Regions from separate parts of the Pseudomonas sp. S1_E05 genome, predicted to be linked through region 2. Evidence: predicted binding sites of a transcription regulator. Region 2 holds the regulator's gene; the other holds the start of a gene.
The links. The regulator FliA, encoded in region 2, starts transcription of late flagellar genes. The targets are predictions, from matches to a motif close to CTAAAGTTTNNNNNNNNNNNGCCGNTAA.
Positions count from the first base shown of each region.

Region 1: the regulator FliA is predicted to act here: its motif matches at 4,420-4,447, upstream of AB4N33_RS18690 (methyl-accepting chemotaxis protein).

Region 1 is NZ_JBFRHM010000001.1:4,030,628-4,040,488, forward strand. Features, by position in the region: gene AB4N33_RS18670 (hypothetical protein) at 1-198, shown strand, start outside; gene AB4N33_RS18675 (heavy metal translocating P-type ATPase) at 287-2,680, shown strand; gene cueR (Cu(I)-responsive transcriptional regulator) at 2,677-3,075, shown strand; gene AB4N33_RS18685 (PA4780 family RIO1-like protein kinase) at 3,254-4,150, opposite strand; gene AB4N33_RS18690 (methyl-accepting chemotaxis protein) at 4,595-6,541, shown strand; gene AB4N33_RS18695 (AraC family transcriptional regulator) at 6,600-7,391, opposite strand; partial or broken gene AB4N33_RS18700 (acetyl-CoA C-acetyltransferase) at 7,500-8,772, opposite strand; gene AB4N33_RS18705 (3-oxoacyl-ACP reductase) at 8,956-9,861, shown strand, end outside.
Region 2 is NZ_JBFRHM010000001.1:3,057,856-3,067,716, reverse strand. Features, by position in the region: gene flhA (flagellar biosynthesis protein FlhA) at 1-513, shown strand, start outside; gene flhF (flagellar biosynthesis protein FlhF) at 525-1,856, shown strand; gene fleN (flagellar synthesis regulator FleN) at 1,967-2,797, shown strand; gene fliA (RNA polymerase sigma factor FliA) at 2,794-3,534, shown strand; gene AB4N33_RS14160 (chemotaxis response regulator CheY) at 3,702-4,073, shown strand; gene AB4N33_RS14155 (protein phosphatase CheZ) at 4,096-4,884, shown strand; gene AB4N33_RS14150 (chemotaxis protein CheA) at 4,922-7,186, shown strand; gene AB4N33_RS14145 (protein-glutamate methylesterase/protein-glutamine glutaminase) at 7,237-8,355, shown strand; gene AB4N33_RS14140 (flagellar motor protein) at 8,355-9,095, shown strand; gene motD (flagellar motor protein MotD) at 9,111-9,861, shown strand, end outside.

The sequences.
Region 1 (9,861 bases), 970 kb from region 2:
AGCATCTCGTTCAACCTGCCGCCGGGTAATGTCTCGCTGCGCCTGAAACTGCTGCCAGGCCAGGCACAGGGTTGCAATCCGGGAATGCTGGCGCCGGGTTCGCAGGTCATCACCCTCAAGGCCGGGGACGTGTTGAAGTACCGGATCGCCATGACCCAGGAAGGCATGTACCTCAAGCGAACGGCTCTGGATTACTGACACGTTCAATTGATCTGGAACATGGCGCTTGACCTTGCCCGCATGGCAAGGTTGAACCTGTAGGCATCTTCTACAGGGAGCGCGACCGATGTCCGAATCCACCACTTTCGATCTGCCGATTGCCGGCATGACCTGCGCCAGCTGCGCCGGGCGTGTCGAGCGTGCCTTGAGCAAAGTCATTGGCGCCTCGGCCGTCAGCGTCAACCTGGCCACCGAACAGGCGCGCGTGCAAGCGCCCCGCGACAGCCTGCCAGCCTTGATCGACGCAGTGGCGCAAGCGGGCTACAGCGTGCCGCGGCACAGCGTGGAATTGAGCATCGAGGGCATGACCTGCGCATCGTGCGTTGGCCGGGTTGAACGGGCACTGGGCAAAGTCCCGGGGGTCAAAAGCGTCAGCGTCAATCTGGCCAACGAACGCGCTCACCTTGAATTGCTCGGACAGGTCACGTCTCAAACCCTCATCGACGCCGTGACCAAGGCCGGTTACAGCGCCAGCGTCCGGGACCTGGAGCACCCGCCCCTCGACAGGCAACAGCAACATCTGCGCCGGGAGCGTTGGGCGCTGATCCTCGCCATAGTCCTCGCCTTGCCACTGGTGCTGCCGATGCTGCTGCAACCGTTCGGTGTGCACTGGATGCTCCCCGCCTGGGTGCAATTTGCCCTCGCCACGCCGGTGCAATTCGTCTTCGGTGCACGCTTTTATGTGGCCGCGTGGAAAGCCGTGCGGGCCGGTGCGGGTAACATGGACCTGCTGGTCGCCCTCGGCACCAGCGCCGGCTACGGCCTGAGTCTCTATGAATGGGCCACGGCCGCCGGGCGCATGCCGCATCTGTATTTCGAAGCGTCGGCGGTGGTGATCGCGCTGGTGCTGCTGGGCAAATACCTGGAAAGCCGCGCCAAACGCCAGACCGCCAGTGCCATCCGCGCCCTCGAAGCGCTACGCCCCGAAAGGGCGATCCAGGTGATCGACGGGCGCGAGCAAGAGGTCGCCATCAGCGCGTTGCGCCTCAATGATCAGGTGCTGGTCAAACCCGGAGAACGTTTCCCGGTCGACGGCGAAGTGATTGATGGCCAGAGCCATGCCGACGAAGCGTTGATCAGCGGCGAGAGCCTGCCCGTGCCAAAACGGCCCGGCGACAAGGTCACCGGTGGCGCCATCAATGGCGAGGGTCGATTGCTGGTCCGCACCCAGGCCCTGGGCGCTGAAACCGTATTGGCACGGATCATCCGCCTGGTGGAAGACGCCCAGGCGGCGAAAGCGCCGATCCAGAAACTGGTGGACAAAGTCAGCCAGGTATTCGTGCCGACAGTCCTGCTGATCGCCCTGGCAACCCTGATCGGATGGTGGCTGTACGGGGCGCCGATGGAAACCGCGTTGATCAATGCCGTCGCGGTATTGGTGATCGCCTGCCCCTGCGCCCTTGGGCTGGCCACGCCAACCGCGATCATGGCCGGCACCGGCGTGGCGGCGCGCCACGGCATCCTGATCAAGGATGCCGAAGCCCTGGAGCGTGCCCACGCCGTCAGCGCCGTGGTGTTCGACAAGACCGGCACGCTGACGTCGGGCGCGCCGCGCATCGCCCACCTGAGTGCCCTCGACGGTGACGAAGCCGCCCTTCTGCAAATGGCTGGCGCCCTGCAACGCGGCAGCGAACACCCACTGGCCAAGGCAGTACTGGACGAATGCGCCGAACGCGGCTTGCAGGTGGCAGACGTCAGCGACAGCCAATCGCTGACTGGCCGTGGCATCGCGGGCACCCTCGAGGGCCGGCGGTTGGCGCTGGGCAATCGACGCCTGCTTCAAGAAAGCGGGCTGGACGCCGGAGCGCTCGCCGACTCCGCCACCGCTTGGGAAACCGAAGGCCGCACCCTGTCCTGGCTCATCGCCCAAACACCACAGCCACATGTGCTGGGCCTGTTCGCGTTTGGCGACACCCTCAAGCCTGGCGCGTTGCAAACCGTGCAACAGCTGCGCAGCCGCCAGATCAGCAGTCACTTGCTGACCGGTGACAATCGCGGCAGCGCCAGGGTGGTGGCCGAAGCGCTGGGCATCGAGGATGTCCACGCCGAGGTACTCCCCGCCGATAAAGCCGCCACCGTCGCGGCACTGAAGAAAACCGCAGTGGTGGCCATGGTCGGCGACGGCATTAACGACGCCCCTGCCCTGGCCGCCGCCGACATCGGCATCGCCATGGGGGGCGGCACCGACGTGGCCATGCACGCAGCCGGGATCACCCTCATGCGCGGCGATCCACGCCTGGTGCCCGCCGCGCTGGAGATCAGCCGAAGGACCTACGCGAAAATTCGCCAGAACCTCTTCTGGGCCTTCGTCTATAACCTGATCGGTATCCCGCTGGCGGCTTTCGGTTTTCTCAACCCGGTGCTGGCCGGTGCGGCGATGGCGCTGTCGAGCGTCAGCGTGGTGAGCAATGCGCTACTGTTGAAAACCTGGACACCCAAGGACCTGGAGGACATCCGATGAACATCGGCCAAGCAGCCCGCCAAAGCGGCCTGAGCGCGAAGATGATCCGCTACTACGAGTCCATCGGATTGCTCAAGGCGGCCCATCGCACTGACAGTGGCTATCGGCTGTACGGCGATGACGACTTGCATACCCTGGCGTTTATCAAACGCTCCCGGGACCTGGGGTTCTCCCTGGAGGAGGTCGGCAAGCTGCTGGCCCTGTGGCAGGACCGCCAGCGTGCCAGTGCCGACGTGAAGGCGCTGGCGCGCCAGCACATCGAGGAGCTGGAGCAGAAGATCCGCGAACTGGGACAGTTGCGCGATACCCTGCAGGACTTGGTAGAGCATTGTCAGGGCGATCACCGGCCCGATTGCCCGATCCTGAAGAACCTGGCTTCGGGGTGTTGTGCCTGAGGTTGCTCAATGACTGGGAGGCCGCCATCGCGGGCAAGCCCGCTCCTACAGTGATCTGATGAGCACTGAAAATCCCCTGTGGGAGCGGGCTTGCCCGCGATGAGGCCCTCAAAGACACCACCCCACCAAAACCATGCCCACAAAAAACCGGCCGAAGCCGGTTTCCTGATTCAACCCCTCACTGCAACCAAGGCGGTGGCGGCTCCTCGCCCCCCTTGCTCGGTGGCGCATCATCCGCCGCGCGGGCCGCCTGCTTGCGCTCTTCTTCACGGCGCGCCGCTTCGATTTCACGCATGACCCCGCCAACATCGGCCAGTTCTTCCGTATCGGCAAACTCCCCGGTCAGGACACTGCTCGGCTGCAAGGTGCCAGCCTCGTACAACGCCCACATTTCCTTGGCGTAACGGGTCTGTTTCAGCTCCGGGGCAAACCGCCCGAAGTAGGACGCCATGTTGCCCACATCCCGCTCCAGCATGCTGAACGCGTGATTGTTACCTGCAGCGTCCACCGCTTGCGGCAGGTCAATGATCACCGGACCGGTCGGCGTCAGCAGCACGTTGAACTCCGACAGGTCACCGTGCACCAGGCCAGTACACAGCATGAGCACGATCTGGGAGATCAGGAACGCGTGATATTCACGTGCCTGGTCCGGTTCCAGCACCACATCGTTCAAGCGTGGCGCGGCATCGCCGTATTCGTCGGCCACCAATTCCATCAGCAACACGCCTTCGAGGAAGTCGTACGGCTTGGGCACTCGCACACCGGCATTGGCCAGACGGAACAGCGCCGCCACTTCGGCGTTCTGCCAGGCGTCTTCGGTCTCCTTGCGGCCAAACTTGGAGCCTTTGGCCATGGCTCGGGCCTGCCGACTGTTGCGGACCTTGCGGCCTTCCTGATACTCGGCCGCCTGGCGGAAACTGCGTTTGTTCGCCTCCTTGTAGACCTTCGCGCAACGCAACTGATTGCCGCAGCGCACTACATAAACAGCTGCTTCTTTACCACTCATCAGTGGGCGCAGCACCTCGTCGACCAGACCGTCCTCGATCAGGGGTTCAATGCGTTTTGGAGTCTTCATCAGCTTTTATTCTGGGTCCTTTATTACCAAACACGCGAAAGTCATTCGTTATACGGCAATCCACTCATTGGCGGGAGGGGGTTGCCGACCTGTGAACGATGCAGATGCACACAATGTGCCGAAAAAACCGGCCCGTTGCGTTGAGGTTCATAGACCGTCAAGGATCATAGCCGAGCCCGCTGCCCTCGTTGAAGAAGGGGCGCGAGGGCATTGGCGACAGAGTTCGACATACCGCAGCGACTCCTTTCGTAGGATTTTTTCCATCATTCCTCAATTTCCCGCGCGAGCAGCCGAAGTCTTCAGTAACAAAGTGAATTGTCCGACGATCTCTTCCTTAAAAGAAGACGTCGCACCCAGGATCGGGTTCAACAATACCGTTTACGGCTGCCAATAATTCCGCGAGTCCTCTGCACTGCGTGGGTTACAAGAAAATATGGAGCGCGGATGAACATCAAACAGAAGTTGACATGGGCTTTTGCAATCATCGCCTGCTTGCCCGTGGTACTGGTCGCCACGCTGGTGGTGCTGAATCTTCGCGGTGACGCCAAGGACGATTTCGTCGACGGCAGTGGCCGTGAGATTCGCCAGGTCGCCAACGCCATGCAGTTGTTTTTCGACGGTATCAGCCAGAACGTCGAGTACCTGGCGAACCAGCCATTGGTGAAAAATGCCGATGCCAGCGTGAAAAGCCGCGTCAGCGCTGATGCTGCCCAGATTCCCGATACCGAAATCGACACCAAGCTGTTTGAACTGTTTTCCGCGCTGGCCGCCAGCCATCCAGCTTACGCCTACGTGTCCTACGGCCTGTCCAGTGGCGGTTATGCGTTCTGGCCGGGCGACGCAAAAATGTCCAACTACGACCCGCGCATTCGCCCCTGGTACAAGACGGCCATGGCCAACCCGGGCAAGACCGTGCGCACCGAGGCCTATTACTGGGCAGGCGATGACGCCGTGCTGGTGAGTACTGTTCGTGCCGTGGCCAATCAGTTGGGTGCCCAGGGTGGCGTGGTCAACATCGACGTATCGCTCAAGCAACTCACCGAGATCGTCAAGCAGATCAAACTGGGTGAAACCGGTTACCTGATGCTGCTGGAAAACAACGGCACCGTGCTGGTGGACCCGAAGCAGCCAGAACATAACTTCAAGGCCTTGGGCAGCCTCGGCGACGGTTACGCGCAACTGGCCAAGGCCGGCAAAGGACTGGTCGAGGTGGAGCTGAACGGCGAGCGCTACATGGCCAATGTGTGGCCGTCCGAGCAACTGGGCTGGACCTTCATCGGCCTGATCAAGCAAAGCGAAGTCATGAGCTCCGCGACCCAACTGACCTGGTTGATCGCAATCATCGCTGCCGTGCTGGCCGTGCTGTTTGCCGTAGTCGGGGCCAGTTTCGCCAGCCTCATCGTACGCCCGATCCGCAGTGTGGCCAGTGGCCTGGAAGGTATCGCCCAGGGTGAAGGCGACCTGACCCGGAGCCTGCAAATCCGCGGCCGCGATGAAACCGCGCAACTGGCCAACTGGTTCAACCAGTTCCTGGCGGCAATTCGCAACCTGATCCAGAGCATTGGCGGCGCCGCGAGCAAGATCCTCGACACCTCCAAGAGCTCCACGCAGGTGTCCCACGACATGGCCGAAGCGGCCGGGCGCCAGCGTGAAGCCGTGGACATGGTTTCCACCGCGTTCCACGAAATGGTCGCCACCGCCAACGAAGTCGCACGCTCCTGCAGTCAGGCCGCCGAATCGGCCGACAGTGGCCAGCGCCAGGCCCATGAAGGTCAGTTGCAGATCGACGCGGCGGTCAATAGCGTGGATCGCCTGAGTCAGGAAATCGAACAATCGGCGCAATCGATGCAACAACTGGAACGTGACAGCAACGACATCCAGTCGATTCTCGGGACGATTCGTTCGATTGCCGAACAGACCAACCTGCTGGCGCTCAACGCCGCCATCGAAGCGGCCCGGGCCGGTGAGCAGGGTCGCGGCTTTGCGGTGGTGGCCGACGAAGTGCGCGCGCTGGCCAAGCGTACCGCCGACTCCACGGCGGAAATCGACGGCCTGCTGGGCAACCTCGCCAAGCGCACCAGCGAAGTGACGCAACAGATGCATGCGAGCCTGGAAGTGTCCCAGCAATCTGTCACCCGCATCGGCGAAGCGCGTAGCAGCTTCGGGCAGATTCGTGAGTCGGTGGACGTGATCCGAGACATGAACACCCAAATCGCCACGGCGGCAGAAGAGCAACATCAGGTGGCCGAAGATATCAACCGCCACATCAGCCAGATTCATGGCGATGCGCAGTTGGTGGCGGAACTGGCGAACTCGGCGCGGCTCGACTCCCAGAGCCTGGCAGGGCTGTCCAGTGAGCTGGATGGGTTAGTGCGCAGGTTCAAGACCTGATCTGAACCGGGGTGACCTATCGCGAGCAGGCTCCGGGCGGCGTTCCGACGATTGGCGTTTACTGGCGGAACAACTCCCCTGGGGTAAATCCGAACAACCCTTTGAACGCCGCGATAAACGCCGATGTGGAGTCATACCCACAGGCCAACGCGGTGTCGGTCACACTCGCGCCCTCCTCCAGCAGGCTCAACGACGACAGCAATCGCATGCGCTGGCGCCAGCCGCGAAAGCTCAAGCCGGTTTCGCGCTGGAACAGGCGCGTCAGGGTTTTCTCCGACGTCCCCAAGCGTAGCGCCCATTGCTGCAACGTCACGTTGTGCTCGGGACTTTCGATCAGCTCGTTGCACAGCCCCAGCAAACGCTCATGGCGCGGCAACGGCAATGAAAAACCGACTTCCGGCAGGCTGGCCAATTGATCCAGCAGCACACTCACCAGCCGCGCCTGTGGGCTGTCCCCCTGTGGATACTCCACAGGCAGTTGGCAAAAGCTCTTGATCAACTCCCGCGCCAACGGCGTCACCTCCAGCACCCGACACCGCTCCGGCGCCCACTGGCAGTCTTCGCGGCGCACATACAGGCTGCGCATCTCGGCGCGCATCGACGTCACGACCTGATGGTCAAAATCCGCCGGAATCCAGATCCCCCACTGCGGAGGCGCAAAGTAACTGCCCTCGGCGGTGTGCACGCCGAGAACGCCGCTGATGGCGTAGGAGAATTGCACCCAGTCATGGCGGTGGGACGGGGTCCAGGAACCGGCGTTGAGGCTTTCGACCCGGGCGTAGAGGGGGCGTGGCAAAGCCCCGAGGACTGGAATGGTGCGTTCCAGGGTCAGTTGTCCGTTGGACGGCATTCAGGGGCCTTGTGTAGATGGGCAGGTGGTAGATGGACAGTAGGGCAAGTGCCTTATCTATTCAACACCACCAATCAGCGTGGGACCTGGTTTTAACAGATCGTCCGGTCAACGTTCGATGATCGCCGTCACGCCTTGCCCACCCGCCGCACAGATCGAAATCAGGCCCCTGCCCTTCCCGGCCGCATCGAGCAATTTCGCCAGGTTCGCCACAATCCGCCCACCGGTCGCCGCGAACGGATGCCCTGCCGCCAGCGAGCTGCCCTTGACGTTGAGCCGGCTGCGGTCGATAGAACCCAGCGGTGCATCCAGGCCCAAGCGGGTCTGGCAGTAATCGGCATCTTCCCAGGCTTTCAGGGTACAGAGCACCTGCGCGGCGAACGCCTCATGGATTTCGTAGTAATCGAAGTCCTGCAGCGTCAGACCATTGCGCGCGAGCAGACGAGGCACCGCGTACACCGGCGCCATCAGCAAACCTTCGGCGCCGTTGACAAAATCCACCGCGCCGGCCTCGCCATCGCGCAGGTAAGCCAGGATGGGCAAGCCTCGTTCCCTGGCCCACTCCTCACTGCCCAGCAGCACCAGCGACGCACCGTCGGTCAACGGCGTCGAGTTGCCCGCCGTCAGCGTCCCCTTGGCGCTCTTCTCGAAGGCGGGTTTGAGTGAAGCCAGTTTCTCCAGGCTCAGGTCCGGGCGCAGGTTGTTGTCGCGGGTCAGACCGAGAAATGGCGTCATCAGGTCGTTATGCCAGCCTTCGGCATAGGCGGCGGCCATTTTGTGATGGCTCTCCAGCGCAAGCTGATCCTGCTCGGCGCGCGGGATGCTCCAGGTCTGCGCCATTAATTCACAGTGCTCGCCCATGGAAAGGCCGGTGCGCGGCTCGCCATTGCGGGGGAAACTCGGGGATGAGATGGCCGGGACGCAATTGCAGGAACGTCTTCAGTTTGTCGCCCATGGTTTTGCCGCGATTGGCTTGCAACAGGATCCGGCGCAGCCCCTCGTTGATGCCGATGGGCGCGTCGGACGTGGTATCGACCCCGCCGGCAATGCCGCAGTCGATCTGGCCCAGCGCGATCTTGTTGGCCACCAGCAATGCCGCCTCCAGGCCAGTGCCGCACGCCTGCTGAATGTCGTAGGCCGGGGTGGTCGGCGACAGCCGCGAGCCGAGCACACATTCGCGGGTCAGGTTGAAGTCGCGCGAATGCTTGAGCACCGCACCGGCCACCACTTCGCCCATGCGCAGGCCGTGCAGGTTGAACCGTTCGATCAGGCCCTCAAGCGCCGCCGTGAGCATCGACTGATTACTCGCAGTGGCGTACGGCCCATTGGAACGGGCGAAAGGAATGCGGTTACCACCGATGATCGCGACGCGACGAGTCATGAAAAGCTCCTGATGAAATATCTCGACATAGAACCGAATCCCCCTGGACAGCCCCGTAACGCCCTGGAAATGCCTGGGGCGAAACGGCCTATCCTGTCCAAGCGTAGGCCTTATCCCGGGAATCGAACGACCGATTGCCATTCGTGGTCCACACTTTGAACCCCAGCTACCGGAGCGCGTTCCATGTCTGACCGCTATATCGACTTTGCCAATTCGTCCATCGGCCATCGACTGGTTGGGGCCCTGGGTCTGCCGTCGCCGGTACGGCTGGAGCGCTGGCAAGCTGGCCGGCTTCGGCCGGTCGAGGGCGCACTGCTGATCGGCGGCGGGCCACTGGCGCAGAAAGTCAGTGCTTTCGCCAATCGCCTGACCGATGCCATCTACAGCTATGGCACCGGGCCTTCGTTGGCGACGGCGTGGATCCCCGGCCACGGCCCGAAACTCAAGGCGGTGGTGTTCGATGCCACTGAGCTGGTGCACACCGACGCCTTGAAGCAGTTACGTGAGTTCTTTCAGCCGATCATGAAGAACCTCGACCACAGCGCTCATCTGGTGATTCTCGGGCGCGCACCGCAGGATCTGCGCGATCCGTTTGCCGCCAGCGCACAACGGGCTCTTGAGGGCTTCAGCCGTTCACTGGCCAAGGAGCTTCGCAGTGGAGGCACCTTGCAGTTGATTCAGGTTGGCGAAGGCGCCGAGGATCAACTGGAAGGCCCGCTGCGGTTTTTCCTCTCGCCCAAGAGTGCATTCGTGTCCGGCCAGGTGATCCGCTTGAATGCCTGCGATACCCCCGTCACCGACTGGACGCGGCCATTGGCGGGGCGCAAGGCTCTGGTGACGGGCGCAGCGCGGGGCATTGGAGCCTCGATTGCCGAAACCCTGGCCCGAGACGGTGCCGACGTCATTCTCCTGGATGTCCCCCCTGCCAGGACCGATCTTGAAGCCCTGGCTTCGAGGCTTGGCGGACGCAGCATTACCCTGGATATCTGCGCCGAAGATGCCGCCGCGCAATTGATGGAACAGTTGCCTGACGGGGTCGACATCGTGGTGCACAACGCCGGCATCACCCGGGATAAAACCTTGGCCAAC
Region 2 (9,861 bases):
GTGGTGTCGTTGTCGCAGTTGCTCAAGGTGTTGCAGGCGTTGCTGGCCGAACATGTGCCGGTGCGTGACATCCGCAGCATTGCCGAAGCTATCGCGAACAATGCCGCCAAGAGTCAAGATACCGCCGCGTTGGTCGCTGCCGTGCGGGTCGGTGTATCCCGCGCAATCGTGCAAAGCATCGTGGGGACTGAGTCCGAGCTGCCAGTTATCACGCTGGAGCCAAGGTTGGAACAGATTTTGCTCAATAGTCTGCAAAAGGCAGGACAAGGCTCGGAAGAGGGCGTTCTGCTGGAGCCAAGCATGGCCGAGAAGCTGCAACGTTCGTTGATCGAAGCAGCCCAGCGTCAGGAAATGCAAGGTCAGCCAGTGATTCTGCTGGTGGCTGGCCCGGTCCGCGCGATGCTGTCGCGATTTGGCCGGCTGGCAGTTCCTGGCATACACGTGTTGGCTTACCAGGAAATCCCGGACAACAAGCAAGTGACCATCGTTGCGACAGTAGGGCCCAACGGCTGAGGTAGTGGTTTATGCAAGTTAAGCGTTTTTTCGCCGCCGATATGCGTCAGGCCATGAAGCTGGTTCGTGATGAGCTGGGCGCTGAGGCCGCCATCATCGGTAATCGCCGGATCGCCGGCGGTGTCGAGCTGACGGCGGCCCTGGATTACAAACTGTCGGCACTGGCCCCGCGTGTTCCCAACATGGAACTCGAGGATGAGCTGCGCAAGACCCAATCGCGGATCGTCACCGCTCAGGCCGAACTGAGCCTGCGCAGCGAAGGCGAGAGCGACAAGTCGACCAATCGCCAGTTGTTCGCCGGCTTGCCGTTGACCGCTGCCGAGCCGCTGATCGAGCCGACGTACAGCGAGCCACGCCGTGCCGCAGCTGCGCCTGCGCCCGCTGCACCGGCCGGCGTCGATCCACGGATGCTCGATTCGATGCGTTTCGAGCTCAACAGCCTGCGCGAACTGATGGAAGTACAACTGGGCTCGCTGGCGTGGAGCCAACTGCAGGGTAATGCGCCGGCCCAGGCCAACCTGTGGCGTCGTCTGCAGCGTATTGGTTTGTCCGGCCCGTTGTCGCGCGACCTGCTGGAAATGATCTCTGGCGTTGAGGAACCTCGGCAGGCCTGGCGCATGTTGCTGGCGCACCTGGCGCGGATGATCAGCACGCCGGAAGTCGAGCCACTGGAAGAAGGAGGCGTGATTGCCATGGTCGGTCCGGCCGGCATGGGCAAGACCACCACCCTGGCCAAACTGGCGGCCCGCTACGTGCTCAAGTACGGCGCGCAGAGCATTGCCCTGGTGAGCATGGACAGCTACCGCATCGGTGCCCAGGAGCAACTCAAGACCCTGGGGCGCATTCTCAACGTCTCGGTCACCCACGTCGATCCGGGCCAGTCCCTGGTTCAGGCACTGGATCCGTTGCTGCGCAAGCGCGTGGTGTTGATCGATACCGCCGGCCTCCAGGCCAGCGATCCAGCGCTGCGCATGCAGCTTGAAAGCCTGGCCGGTCGTGGCATCCGGGCAAAAAATTACCTGGTGCTCGCAACCACCAGCCAGAAGCAGGTTCTAACGGCCGCTTATCATAGTTACAAGCGCTGCGGGCTGGCAGGCTGCATCCTGACTAAACTGGATGAAACGGCTAGTTTGGGCGAAGTGTTGAGCCTGGCAATCAGTCATGAATTGCCGGTGGCTTACCTCACCGATGGACCACGTATTCCGGATGACTTGCATTTGCCGCGCCGTCATCAGTTGGTCAGTCGCGCCGTCAGCGTGCAAATGCAGGAAGAACCCAGCGAAGAAGCCATGGCTGACATGTTCGCTGACATCTACCACAGTCCGACCAAGCAGGTTGGCTGAGGTGAACAGTTTTTGTACCTACATCGATGGTCTGCCAGGCATTGTTCCAGTTGCGAACGCGCAGCCAGTCATGTGGCCTCCGTCTATGCAAGACAAGGTAAAGAAATAACATGGGCAGCATGCATCCCGTACAGGTGATCGCGGTGACCGGCGGCAAGGGTGGCGTCGGCAAGACTAACGTGTCAGTGAACTTGTCCCTGGCTCTAGCGGAGCTAGGCCGGCGGGTCATGCTGCTGGACGCCGATCTGGGGCTGGCGAACGTCGACGTTCTGCTGGGCCTGACACCCAAACGCACCCTGGCCGACGTGATCGAGGGCCGCTGCGAGCTGCGTGACGTATTGTTGCAAGGCCCCGGCGGCATCCGCATCGTTCCCGCCGCCTCCGGCACACAGAGCATGGTGCACCTGAGTCCGGCCCAGCATGCCGGCCTGATTCAGGCGTTCAGCGATATCGGCGACAACCTCGATGTGCTGGTGATCGATACCGCTGCGGGTATTGGTGACTCGGTAGTCAGTTTTGTCCGCGCCGCCCAGGAAGTCCTCCTGGTGGTCTGCGACGAGCCAACGTCCATCACCGACGCTTACGCTCTGATCAAGCTGCTCAACCGTGATTACGGCATGAACCGTTTCCGCGTCCTGGCCAACATGGCCCAGAGCCCTCAGGAAGGGCGCAACCTGTTCGCCAAGTTGACAAAGGTCACGGATCGTTTCCTTGACGTCGCCCTACAATACGTCGGCGCGGTGCCCTACGACGAAAGCGTACGCAAGGCCGTCCAGAAGCAGCGCGCTGTTTATGAAGCTTTCCCGCGTTCCAAGTGCTCGCTGGCTTTCAAGGCCATTGCACAGAAGGTCGATACCTGGCCACTGCCCGCCAACCCGCGCGGGCACCTGGAGTTTTTCGTCGAGCGCCTCGTGCAACAAACGGCAGGACCCGTGCTATGACCGCCAGCGGTTACAACCTCTACAAGAAATCGGCGCGTGACGCGCAGTACGAGCTGATCGAGCGTTACGCGCCACTGGTCAAACGCATTGCGTATCACTTGTTGGCGCGCCTGCCGGCCAGTGTTCAGGTCGAAGACCTGATCCAGGCCGGGATGATCGGCCTGCTGGAAGTGTCCACCAAATACGACGCCAGCAAAGGCGCCAGTTTCGAGACGTACGCGGGCATTCGAATCCGTGGCGCCATGCTTGATGAAGTGCGCAAGGGGGATTGGGCGCCACGCTCGGTTCACCGCAATACCCGCATGGTCAGCGACGCAATTCGCTCGATTGAAGCTAAAACCGGCCGTGACGCTAAAGATCACGAAGTTGCGGCCGAACTCCAATTGAGTCTCGATGATTATTACGGGATTTTGAACGACACCCTGGGCAGCCGGTTATTCAGTTTCGACGATCTTTTGCAGGACGGCGAACACGAAGGGCTGCATGAGGATGGCGCGAGTGCTCATCTCGAGCCGTCACGCGATCTGGAAGACGAACGCTTCCAGGCGGCGCTGGCGGACGCGATTGCCAATTTGCCGGAGCGCGAGCGACTGGTGTTGGCGCTGTACTACGACGAAGAATTGAATCTCAAGGAAATCGGTGAGGTCCTGGGGGTCAGCGAATCTCGGGTCAGCCAGTTACACAGCCAGTGCGCGGCCCGTTTGCGGGGGCGTTTGGGGGAGTGGCGAGCGCGCTGAAGGCAGTGTGGGGACACTGCGAACGTGGCTGGTGCGGGGTTGAACCGCGCCGGTCTCGATCTGTTGTGCTCCAGACAGTCATTGAGTGCTCTGCCGAATTGATTGAAATGGCGCGTCCAGGTGCTGGGCGCGTTTAAGACTGCTTGGAGGTCGAATTGGACAAGAACATGAAAATCCTCATCGTTGATGACTTTTCAACGATGCGGCGGATCATCAAGAACCTGTTGCGTGACCTTGGGTTCACCAACACGGTTGAGGCTGACGATGGCATCACCGCCATTCCGGTTCTCAACAGCGGAAGCATCGACTTTCTGGTAACCGACTGGAACATGCCTGGCATGACCGGTATCGATCTGCTGCGCCACGTGCGCGCCGACGAAAAACTCAAGCACCTGCCGGTATTGATGGTCACTGCAGAAGCCAAGCGCGAGCAGATCATCGAAGCCGCCCAGGCCGGTGTAAACGGTTATGTCGTCAAACCCTTCACGGCCCAGGCGTTGAAAGAAAAAATCGAGAAGATTTTCGAACGCATCGGTTGAGTCACCGCGCCACGGGGGAGCTATGGACCACAAAGAATCTTCACAGGGCGAGTTCGAGTCGACCCTGAAAAAACACGCGGTCGAATTGGTCGAAAGCCTTGAAAAAGGCAAGTTCGGTGACGCGGTACAACTGATCCATGAGCTCAATCAGACCCGTGACCGCGGCCTGTATCAGGAAGTGGGCAAGCTCACCCGCGAATTGCATAGCGCGATCGTCAATTTCCAGATTGATCCGCACATGCCGCAAGCCGAGGAAGTGTCCCAGATCACGGATGCCACCGAGCGCCTGGGGTATGTTGTCAAGCTGACCGAGGCCGCTGCGAACCGCACCATGGATCTGGTCGAAAGCTCAACGCCTCTGGTCAACAGCCTTGGCGATGAAGCCCAGGCATTGAGCACGGACTGGGGGCGTTTCATGCGCCGCGAAGTCGGGGCCGAAGAGTTTCGCGAACTGGCGCGGCGTGTCGACGGTTTCCTGGCTCGCAGCAGCAAGGACAACCGGGCGGTATCGAGCAACCTCAACGACATTCTGCTCGCGCAGGATTACCAGGATCTCACCGGTCAGGTGATCAAGCGTGTGACGCAATTGGTCACGGACGTTGAAACCAATCTGCTCAAACTTGTGCTCATGGCCAGTCAGGTGGACCGCTTTGCGGGCATCGAACATGACCGGGAAGCGATGCTTGCAGAAAAAGATCCACAAAAACATCTCTCTCAGGGTGAAGGTCCGCAGATTCATGCCGATAAAAGAGAAGACGTTGTGTCCGGTCAGGACGATGTGGACGATTTGCTATCCAGCCTTGGATTTTAGGTTTTATTAGACCTGTTCTGTTAGGAGCACACCATTAATGAGCTTCGGCGCCGATGAAGAGATCCTTCAGGATTTCCTGGTTGAGGCCGGCGAGATTCTAGAGCAACTGTCCGAGCAGCTGGTCGAGCTGGAAAGTCGACCTGATGATGCGGACTTGCTCAATGCAATTTTTCGCGGTTTTCACACTGTAAAAGGGGGCGCCGGCTTCCTCCAGCTCAATGAGCTGGTGGAGTGCTGTCACATCGCCGAGAACGTGTTTGACATCCTGCGCAAGGGTGAACGTCGCGTCGACTCGGAATTGATGGACGTGGTTCTCGAAGCACTGGACTCGGTGAACAGCATGTTCAGCGAAGTTCGCGACCGTAGCCCGATTACGGCTGCTACGCCTGAATTGCTCGCCGCGCTGGCTCGTCTGGCCGAGCCGCAATCGGCTGATGAGGCCGCGCCGGTTGCAGCCGTGGCTGAAGAGCCACAAGCAGCGGCGCAAGCCGAATCAGGCGACATCACCGACAACGAATTCGAACAGTTGCTGGACTCGCTGAACGCCGTCAAGGCCGAAGCCGAGGCGCCGGTGGCCGCTGCGGTCGAAACGTCCGAGGTGGCCAGTGATGAGATCACCGACGCCGAGTTCGAGTCGCTGCTCGACCAGTTGCACGGCAAGGGCCAGTTCGCCGCCGATGCGGTCGGTGCCGCGCCAGCCGCACCTGCGGCCAGCGCGAGCGCGAAAGAGCCGGGCGACAGCTCCGACATCACCGACGACGAGTTCGAGGCACTGCTCGATCAGTTGCATGGCAAAGGTAACTTTGCGGTCGACGCATTGGAGTCGGCCATCGCATCGGTCCCTGCGTCGGCTGCGCCAAACGCTGCCGCTGCCGGCAGCGATCTGATCACCGATCACGAATTTGAATCGTTGCTCGATGATTTGCACGGCAAAGGCAAGTTCACCGATGTGAACGGCGGTGCGTCTGCTGCTTCGGTGGCAACACCTGTGGCCAAGGCTCCGGCGGCGGCTGCCAAGGCGTCCGAGCCCAAGGCCGAAACACCGAAGCCTGCTGCCGCAGCCAAACCAGCTGCCGCACCGGCACCTGCCCGCGCGGCAGCGGCGCCGCCGGCGGAAAAACCGGCGAGCGAAGCCGAGACCACCGTGCGGGTCGACACCGCACGCCTCGACGAAATCATGAACATGGTCGGTGAACTGGTGCTGGTGCGTAACCGCCTGGTGCGCCTGGGCGCCAACAGCGCCGATGAAGCCATGTCCAAGGCCGTGTCGAACCTCGACGTGGTCACTGCCGACTTGCAGACCGCGGTCATGAAGACCCGGATGCAGCCGATCAAGAAAGTCTTCGGGCGCTTCCCGCGCCTGGTTCGTGACCTGGCTCGCCAGCTCAAGAAAGAGATCAACCTGGAGTTGGTCGGTGAAGAGACCGACCTCGACAAGAACCTCGTCGAGGCCCTGGCCGATCCGCTGGTCCACTTGGTGCGAAACGCCGTCGACCACGGTATCGAGTCGCCGGAAGAGCGCGAAGAATCGGGCAAGGCCCGGGGTGGCAAAGTCATCCTCGCCGCCGAACAGGAAGGCGACCACATCCTGCTGTCGATCTCCGATGACGGCAAGGGCATGGACCCGAATGTCCTGCGCGCCATCGCGGTAAAACGCGGGGTGATGGACAAGGACGCGGCCGACCGCCTGAGCGACACCGAGTGCTACAACCTCATCTTCGCCCCGGGTTTCTCGACCAAGACCGAGATCTCCGACGTGTCGGGTCGTGGCGTGGGCATGGACGTGGTGAAAACCAAGATTTCCCAGCTCAACGGTTCGATCAACATCTACTCGACCAAGGGCCAGGGTTCGAAGATCGTCATCAAGGTGCCGTTGACGCTGGCGATCATGCCGACCCTGATGGTCATGCTCGGCAACCAGGCGTTTGCGTTCCCGCTGGTAAACGTCAACGAGATTTTCCACCTCGACCTGTCGACCACCAACGTGGTGGATGGCCAGGAAGTGGTGATCGTGCGGGACAAGGCGCTGCCGTTGTTCTACCTCAAGCGCTGGCTGGTCAGTTCTGCCGCTCACGAAGAGCAGCGTGAAGGCCACGTGGTGATCCTCTCGGTGGGCACACAGCGGATCGGCTTCGTCGTCGATCAACTGGTGGGCCAGGAAGAGGTGGTCATCAAGCCATTGGGCAAAATGCTCCAGGGAACCCCAGGCATGTCGGGCGCCACCATCACCGGTGACGGTCGCATCGCACTGATTCTCGATGTTCCGAGCATGCTCAAGCGTTACGCCGCACGGCGTATTTGATTCAGGGGGAGCGGGGCGCTAGTGCCCCGCCGCCGCCTAACGGAGTGTTTATGGCAGTCAAGGTCCTGGTGGTGGACGATTCGGGTTTTTTCCGCCGCCGCGTCTCGGAAATTCTTTCAGCAGACTCCAACATCCAGGTCGTCGGTACGGCGACCAACGGTAAAGAAGCGATCGATCAGGCGCTGGCCCTCAAGCCGGACGTGATCACCATGGACTACGAGATGCCGATGATGGATGGCATCACGGCGGTGCGGCACATCATGCAGCGCTGCCCGACTCCGGTGTTGATGTTCTCCTCGCTGACGCACGAAGGCGCCCGGGTCACCCTGGATGCGCTGGACGCTGGTGCGGTGGATTTCCTGCCGAAGAATTTCGAAGACATCTCGCGTAATCCCGAGAAGGTCAAGCAACTGCTGTGCGAGAAGATCCTGAGCATCTCGCGCAGTAATCGTCGTGGCAGTGCCTACAGCGCACCGGCACCGACGCCAGGGCCGAGTTCTGTGTCTTCCAGTCTTGGTGGTAGCAGCACCCCTGCGCGTGTGGCGGCTACACCAACCCGCACAACGGCAGCGGCCCACGCACCGTCTTCGCCGGCGCCCAAGCGCAAACCCTACAAACTGGTGGCCATCGGTACGTCTACCGGTGGTCCGGTTGCCCTGCAACGGGTGTTGACCCAATTGCCGGCCAGTTTCCCGGCACCGATCGTGTTGATCCAGCACATGCCGGCAGCGTTCACCAAGGCGTTCGCCGAACGTCTGGACAAGCTCTGCCGTATCAGTGTCAAGGAAGCCGAGGATGGCGACATCCTGCGTCCGGGCTTGGCGTTGCTGGCACCGGGTGGCAAGCAGATGATGATCGACGGCCGGGGAGCGGTGAAAATCCTGCCCGGTGACGAGCGTCTGAACTACAAGCCGTGCGTGGATATCACCTTCGGTTCGGCGGCCAAGTCCTACGGCGACAAAGTTCTGGCGGTAGTTTTGACCGGCATGGGCGCTGACGGTCGTGAAGGCGCGCGCCTGCTCAAGCAGGGTGGCAGTTCGATCTGGGCGCAGGATGAAGCCAGTTGTGTGATCTACGGCATGCCGATGGCCATCGTCAAAGCTGAACTCGCCGACGCGGTGTACAGCCTCGACGATATTGGCAAGCACCTGGTCGAGGCGTGCATCTGATGGACGTACTCAGCCTTATCGGGATCATCATGGCGTTTGTCGCCATCATCGGCGGCAACTTCCTTGAAGGCGGTCACCTGGGTGCGCTGGCAAACGGTCCTGCGGCGCTGATCGTGCTCGGCGGGACCATCGGCGCGGCGCTGCTGCAGTCGCCCATGAGCGCCTTCAAGCGCGCCATGCAGATTCTCGGCTGGATCCTGTTCCCGCCGCGCGTTGACCTGGCCGGCGGCATCGATCGCGTGGTGAACTGGAGCCTGACCGCGCGCAAGGAAGGCCTGCTCGGTCTGGAAGGCGTGGCCGATGCCGAACCCGATAGCTACTCGCGCAAGGGCCTGCAACTGCTGGTCGATGGTGCCGAGCCTGAAGCGATTCGCAGCATTCTTGAGGTGGATTTCTACACTCAGGAAAGCCGCGACATCGAAGCCGCCAAAGTCTTTGAAAGCATGGGCGGTTACGCGCCAACCATCGGCATCATCGGTGCGGTCATGGGCCTGATCCACGTCATGGGCAACCTGGCTGATCCGGCGAACCTGGGGAGCGGCATCGCCGTGGCCTTCGTCGCCACCATCTACGGTGTGGCCAGCGCCAACCTGGTGCTGCTGCCAATCGCTGCCAAGCTCAAGTCCGTGGCTTTGCGTCAGTCGCGTTATCGCGAAATGCTGCTCGAAGGCATCCTGTCCATCGCCGAAGGTGAAAACCCTCGCTCTATCGAATTGAAGCTTCAGGGCTTCATGGATTGATGGGGGTAATGGGCAATGGCACGACGTCGACATCGTGAAGAGCATGTAAACCATGAGCGTTGGCTGGTTTCCTACGCCGACTTCATCACCTTGCTCTTCGCCTTCTTCGTGGTGATGTACTCGATTTCCTCGATCAACGAAGGCAAGTACAAGATTATTTCGCAAGCGCTGGTCGGCGTTTTCACCGATGCGGATCGCTCGCTGCAACCGATTCCCATCGGCGAGGAGCGGCCCAAGACCGTGACCCCGGCCAAGCCGCTGGTCAAGGACAGCGAGCAGGTGGATGCCGGTATCGCCGGGTCCACCGATCCGCTGAAAAGCATCGCCGATGACATCAGCGCCGCGTTTGGCGACCTGATCAGCTCCAACCAGATGACGGTTCGTGGCAACGAACTGTGGGTCGAGATCGAACTTAACTCCAGCCTGTTGTTCGGTAGTGGTGATGCCATGCCCAGCGACGTCGCGTTCAATATCATCGACAAGGTCGCGGGCATCCTGAAGCCGTTCGACAACCCGATCCATGTCGAAGGTTTTACCGACGACCAGCCGATCCGCACCGCGCAATACCCGACCAACTGGGAACTGTCCTCGGCGCGCTCGGCAAGCATCGTGCGCATGCTGGCGATGCAGGGCGTCAACCCCAGTCGGATGGCGTCGGTGGGTTACGGCGAATTTCAGCCAGTGGCCAACAACACCACGGCAGAGGGCAGGGCGCGTAACCGCCGCGTGGTATTGGTGGTGTCTCGCAATCTCGATGTGCGTCGCA